Regions from separate parts of the Pseudomonas shahriarae genome, predicted to be linked through region 1. Evidence: predicted binding sites of a transcription regulator. Region 1 holds the regulator's gene; the other holds the start of a gene.

Evidence for each region. The regulator FliA, encoded in region 1, starts transcription of late flagellar genes. The targets are predictions, from matches to a motif close to CTAAAGTTTNNNNNNNNNNNGCCGNTAA.
Region 2: the regulator FliA is predicted to act here: its motif matches at 1,834-1,861, upstream of motA (flagellar motor stator protein MotA).

Annotation. Positions count from the first base shown of each region.
Region 1 is NZ_CP077085.1:1,887,989-1,891,402, forward strand. It holds gene flhF (flagellar biosynthesis GTPase FlhF) at 1-173, shown strand, start outside; gene fleN (flagellar synthesis regulator FleN) at 274-1,107, shown strand; gene fliA (RNA polymerase sigma factor FliA) at 1,104-1,844, shown strand; gene HU773_RS08485 (chemotaxis response regulator CheY) at 2,012-2,386, shown strand; gene HU773_RS08490 (protein phosphatase CheZ) at 2,405-3,193, shown strand; gene HU773_RS08495 (chemotaxis protein CheA) at 3,206-3,414, shown strand, end outside.
Region 2 is NZ_CP077085.1:736,249-739,662, forward strand. It holds gene HU773_RS03230 (rhodanese-like domain-containing protein) at 1-169, opposite strand, end outside; gene HU773_RS03235 (HDOD domain-containing protein) at 227-1,762, opposite strand; gene motA (flagellar motor stator protein MotA) at 1,929-2,780, shown strand; gene motB (flagellar motor protein MotB) at 2,784-3,414, shown strand, end outside.

The DNA of each region.
Region 1 (3,414 bases):
CGGTCGCCTACCTGACCGACGGGCCGCGGATCCCGGATGACTTACATCTGCCGCGCCGTCATCAGTTGGTCAGCCGTGCGGTCAGTGTGCAAATGCAGGATGAACCCAGTGAAGAGGCGATGGCGGATATGTTCGCCGACCTCTATCACAACCCAGCCAAACGGGTCGGCTGAAAGGCAACATGAACACAGTGCAATGTACCTACATTGATGGTCTGCTACCGCGGCCACCCTATGTAGCCTGCGGCTAAGCAAGACAAGGTAAAGAAAGAACATGGGCAGCATGCATCCCGTACAGGTGATCGCGGTGACCGGCGGCAAAGGTGGCGTCGGGAAAACTAACGTGTCAGTGAATTTGTCCCTGGCCCTGGCAGAGCTTGGCCGCCGCGTCATGCTGCTGGATGCCGACCTGGGCCTGGCGAACGTTGACGTTCTGCTGGGACTGACGCCCAAACATACCCTGGCCGATGTCATTGAGGGCCGCTGTGAGCTGCGCGATGTGCTGTTACAGGGGCCCGGGGGGATTCGCATCGTCCCGGCCGCCTCCGGCACCCAGAGCATGGTGCATCTGAGCCCGGCGCAGCATGCCGGCCTGATCCAGGCCTTCAGTGATATCGGCGACAACCTCGACGTGCTGGTGATCGACACCGCCGCCGGGATTGGCGAGTCCGTGGTCAGCTTCGTGCGCGCCGCGCAGGAAGTCTTGCTGGTGGTCTGCGACGAGCCCACCTCGATCACCGACGCCTACGCCCTGATCAAACTGCTCAACCGCGACTACGGCATGAACCGCTTCCGCGTGCTGGCCAACATGGCCCAGAGCCCGCAAGAAGGGCGCAACCTGTTCGCCAAGTTGACCAAGGTCACGGATCGCTTCCTCGATGTCGCCTTACAATACGTCGGCGCAGTTCCCTATGACGAGTGTGTGCGCAAGGCTGTGCAAAAGCAGCGTGCAGTCTATGAAGCGTTCCCTCGTTCGAAATGCGCGTTGGCGTTCAAGGCAATTGCTCAGAAGGTCGATACCTGGCCACTGCCCGCCAATCCCCGGGGGCATCTGGAGTTTTTCGTCGAGCGATTGGTGCATCAGACGAGTGCAGGACCGGTGCTATGACAGCCAGCGGCTACAACCTTTACAAAAAGTCGGCGCGTGACAGCCAGGGCGAATTGATCGAGCGCTATGCGCCCCTGGTCAAGCGCATTGCCTACCACCTGCTGGCACGCCTGCCCGCCAGTGTCCAGGTCGAAGACCTGATCCAGGCGGGCATGATCGGCCTGCTCGAAGTGTCGACCAAGTACGACGCGAGCAAGGGTGCGAGTTTCGAGACGTATGCGGGTATCCGTATCCGTGGCGCGATGCTCGATGAGGTGCGTAAAGGTGATTGGGCGCCGCGTTCGGTCCACCGCAATACCCGGATGGTGAGTGACGCAATTCGCTCAATTGAAGCAAAAACCGGTCGCGACGCTAAAGATCACGAAGTTGCGGCCGAACTCCAATTGAGTCTCGACGATTACTACGGGATTTTGAACGATACCTTGGGCAGCCGCCTGTTCAGTTTCGACGACCTGCTACAGGACGGCGAACATGAAGGGCTGCATGAGGATGGCGCGAGTGCTCACCAGGAGCCTTCACGCGACCTGGAAGATGAACGCTTCCAGGGCGCCCTGGCAGAGGCGATTGCCAATCTGCCGGAACGTGAGCGGCTGGTGTTGGCGCTGTACTACGACGAAGAGCTGAACCTCAAGGAAATCGGTGAGGTCCTGGGGGTCAGCGAATCGCGGGTCAGCCAGCTTCATAGCCAATGCGCGGCCCGCTTGCGGGGGCGTTTGGGAGAGTGGCGAGCGCGCTGACAGGCAGTGTGGGGACACTGCGAACGATAACCGCCAGGGCGCAAGCCCGGCGGGAGCGGCCCGTGATGTGCCCAGCAGTCCTTTTTGTGTAATGCCTGTTGAATGATATGGCGCGCCCAGGTGCTGGACGCGTTTAAGACTGCTTGGAGGTCGAATTGGACAAGAACATGAAAATCCTCATCGTTGATGACTTCTCAACGATGCGGCGGATCATAAAAAACCTGTTGCGTGACCTTGGGTTCACTAACACGGTCGAGGCGGATGACGGCATTACGGCGATTCCGATCCTCAACAGCGGGAGCATCGACTTTCTGGTAACTGACTGGAACATGCCTGGCATGACCGGCATTGATCTACTGCGCCACGTGCGCGCTGATGAAAAGCTGCGCAGCCTGCCTGTGCTGATGGTGACCGCTGAAGCCAAGCGTGAACAGATCATCGAAGCCGCCCAGGCCGGGGTCAACGGCTACGTGGTCAAGCCATTCACTGCACTGGCCTTGAAAGAGAAGATTGAAAAAATCTTCGAACGCATCGGTCATTGATGCTGCCACGGGGGAGCTATGGAGCATAAAGAATCATCGCAGGCCGACTTTGAGTCGACCCTGAAAAAACATGCTCACCAACTCGTCGAAAGCCTGGAAAAAGGCCAGTTCGGCGACGCAGTGCAGTTGATCCATGAGCTCAACCAGACCCGCGACCGCGGCCTGTATCAGGAAGTGGGCAAGCTCACCCGTGAGTTGCACAGTGCGATCGTCAATTTCCAGATCGACCCGCACATGCCCCAGGCCGAGGAAATCTCGCAGATCACTGATGCCACCGAACGCCTGTCCTATGTGGTCAGGCTGACTGAGGCGGCAGCCAATCGCACCATGGACCTGGTGGAAAACGCCACGCCCCTGGTGAACGGCATGGCCAACGAGGCCAAGGCGTTGAGCACCGACTGGGGCCGCTTCATGCGGCGCGAAGTGGGCGCTGAAGAATTTCGTGACCTGGCGCGTCGGGTCGAAGGCTTCCTGTCACGCAGCGAGCAGGAAAACCGTACGGTTTCCAGCAACCTCAATGACATTCTGCTGGCCCAGGATTACCAGGACCTTACCGGTCAGGTGATCAAGCGCGTGACCCTGCTGGTCACCGAAGTGGAAAGCAACCTGCTCAAACTGGTGCTGATGGCTGGCCAAGTCGACCGTTTTGCCGGCATCGAACACGACCGCGAAGCGATCCTCTCGGAAAAAGATCCACAAAAACACCTCGCCAAGGGTGAAGGTCCGCAGATTCATGCCGATAAACGTGAAGACGTTATGTCAGGTCAAGATGACGTAGACGATTTGCTGTCCAGTTTAGGCTTCTAAGGAGCACGCAATATGAGCTTCGGCGCCGATGAAGAAATCCTTCAGGATTTCCTTGTAGAGGCCGGCGAAATTCTAGAGCAGTTGTCCGAGCAACTGGTCGAGCTGGAAAGCCGACCGGATGATGCGAACCTGCTCAATGCAATTTTTCGCGGTTTTCACACTGTAAAAGGGGGCGCCGGCTTCCTCCAGCTCCATGAGCTGGTGGAGTGCTGCCACATCGC
Region 2 (3,414 bases), 1.2 Mb from region 1:
GCTGGCCCAACTGGGTGCGCTTGGGATCGACAAAGTGCGCGCCGGGGATATGCCCCTGGGCATAACGGGCGGCGCTCGTGAGGTCCACCAGAATCAACGGCTCGGCGGCGAGGCGACTAAGCAGGTCGCTGGGTTCGATCACCAGCGGCAAGCCAGAAAAGTCAGGCATGTGAGGTCTCCCGGGCGCTAGGTTGGGTGATAAAAGAGGGCGATTGTAACGCAAGCATCAAGCGGTGCGGTTGGTAAAGCAGTGCAGGGCTTTCTCGATGCATTGGGCGGTTTTGCCGAAGGCCTGCACGGTGGTTTCGGAGAACGGCCCGCCCCCCTGGTCGGCAATCATCAGCATCACCACCCGGCCGTTACAGCTCAGGGAGCGCAGCAGCAAATGCTCGCCGACGAACAGGCGCCGCAATGAAGCAGGCAGCAGCACCGCGAATTGTGCGTGATTTTCCGGGTTGAGGCGCACTTGCGCAGGCTTCTCCAGCAAGCGTTGCAGCAGCGTGCTTTGTGCGGACTCAAGGCTCAGGTTGGCAGCGTCCTTGGGCAGGCCGTCGACCTGATGCACGCGCAAAGTGGCCAAGGCCTTGTCGGCCATCAGCAACATCACGCGCTGCATGCCACTGGCAACCAGGGCCTCCTTGGCGCAGGTGGTCAAGTGCATCGCATTGGCGAAGCGGCTGGGCTCCACCAGCAGCTCAGTACAACGCTTGCGCCACACCGCCAGGGCTTCGGCGGTCGGCGGCGGTGCGGGCAGCAGGCCGCGATGCACTCGTTGCACATGCCAGGGCCAGATCAACGCCAGTGCCGGATGCCAGAGACCGGCGGTCAGGGTATGGCGCGCGCTGATGACCGCCTGTTGGTGCACCTGTTGCTGCACGTCGGCCAGTGGTTGTTGCAGGTACAACGCGGTGAGGTACTGCCAGCGCTGGGTATGGGGGCAGGCCCAGGATTCCTGGGCCGCCAGTGCCATGCCATTGGCCAGTAGCACGGTATTGGCCGGTTGGTTCAGCCAGCGCCGCAGCGCCGGGTCGGCATCGAGTTTTTGCTGCTGGCTCAACGGCACTTCATCGCGGGCGATGTGCAGGGCCTTGACCAGTAAGCGTTGTTCCTTGAGCAGCAGTTGGTAGCCCTGGGATACCCAGATCGGCAAGCGCCAGGCCTCGGTCAGCTCCAGGCACAGTGCCAGCAGGGGCACGCCAAACAATTCCTGTTCGACCTTGCGTGCCGATTGACCCTTGTGGATCACCCGCAGCTCCCATTCCTCCAGGAGCTTGGGGTAGGCAACGGCCATCGGCCACAGCGGTGAAAGAAACAGCAGGCTGCCCCAATGAATATCCTGCCACAGGCGCGCCAGGCGGCTGGCAAACAGGCCGCTGGCTTGCTGCGAGGCATGCTGGCTGATCAGCTGCAATTGGCGCAGGGCCACGGGGATTTCATTGAGCGGCACCGACGGCAGGCGCGCGAGCAGTTCTTCGGTGCGCTTGAGGCCGAGGCGGTTGATCGCCACTTCAAGGTTTTCTGCGGGCTCTGCCAGGCTGCCGTGGGCCTGGTTGTTGGCTTCACGCATGACGCTCAGGACCAGTGCCGGGCTGTCTTGCATCAGCTCTGCAATATCTCGCAACGAACGGCGACTGTCGCCGATGGCCTTGCACACGGCAATGTGGCTCGCCTGCGGGACGGGCAGGAGAACCTCGTCCAGACGCTTGATCCAGCCAGCCAGAGAGTTGGGTTTTGTAGTTGGGACTGTCGTTTCGTTTGCCATGATTGGGGCGCGATCATCACTTGCGGTCAACACGCCCGGAGTGGGCCGAACTGGCTTTTCGCCTTAACGGGCTATAGTCTGGCGCAGTTTTGCCGATAAGTAGAAGAAGAGTTTTTAGATCTTCCGAATATGTCCATGAACCCGACGGCGCAAGTACTCATCCCCTATGGCTAAAATTATCGGCATCATCGTCGTCATCGCAAGCGTGCTCGGCGGATACGTTCTGTCCCACGGTAAAATTGCTGCGCTGATCCAGCCCTTCGAAGTGCTGATCATCGGCGGTGCGGCGTTTGGCGCTTTCCTGCAGGCCAACCCTAGCTACATGACCATGCACGTGATCAAAAAGTCGCTGGGCATGTTCAGCTCGCGCTTTTCCCACACGTTCTATCTGGAAGTGCTGGGCCTGGTCTACGAGATCCTGAACAAGAGCCGCCGCGAAGGCATGATGGCCATCGAGGCGGATATCGAGGACGCCGCAGCGAGCCCGATCTTCGCCAAGTACCCGGCCGTGCTCAAGGATGACCGCATGACCGCCTATGTCTGCGACTACCTGCGCATCATGTCCTCCGGCAACATGGCCCCCCACGAGCTGGAAGGCCTGTTCGACATGGAGCTGTTCAGCCTCAAGGAAGAACTCGAGCACCCATCCCACGCCGTGACCGGTATCGCCGACGGCATGCCCGGTTTCGGTATTGTCGCGGCAGTACTGGGGATCGTGGTGACCATGGCGTCCCTGGGCGAAGGCGACCAGGCGGCCATCGGTATGCACGTCGGCGCGGCGCTGGTGGGGACCTTCTTCGGTATTCTCGCAGCCTATGGTTTCTTTGGCCCGCTGGCCACCTCCCTGGCCCACGACGCCAAGGAAGAGCTGAATATCTACGAAGCGATCAAGGCGTCCCTGGTGGCTTCGGCTTCCGGTATGCCGCCATCCCTGGCGGTGGAGTTCGGGCGCAAGGTGCTGTATCCGAAGCACCGTCCAAGCTTTGCCGAGCTGGAACAAGCAGTTCGCGGTCGCTAAGCCATGGAAAACAACCAGCCGATTATCATCAAGCGCGTCAAGCGCTTCGCTGCTGGGCACCACGGTGGTGCCTGGAAAATTGCCTTCGCTGACTTTGCGACGGCGATGATGGCGTTCTTTTTGGTGTTGTGGCTGATGTCCACCGCGACGCCGGAACAGAAGATCGCCATCGCCGGTTACTTCAAGGACCCCATTGGGTTTTCCGAGAGCGGCACGCCGTTTGTGATCGACTTGGGCGGCTCGCCCGAATTGGCCCCTGAACGCACCATCAACCCGGAGGTGCAGACCGAAGCGCCCCAGGAAAATATCCCGATCGAGCGCCAGACCGTCGAGAGCATGGCCGAACAGGTCGAGCAGGAACGCCTGGAGCTGTTACTGCAAGAGTTGCAGAACAAGGTCGATGAAAACCCGCAACTGCAAAAATTCAAGGATCAGATCCACTTCGATATCACCCAGGACGGCCTGCGTATCCAGATCATGGATGCGGCCAATCGACCGATGTTCGACTCTGGCAGTGCGCGCTTGAAGTCTTACTTCGAAGACATCCTGCTGGCCATGGCCGACACCATCAAGGCGGTGCCGAACAAGATCAGCGTCAGCGGCCACACCGATGCCAAGCCGTATTCGGGCCTGG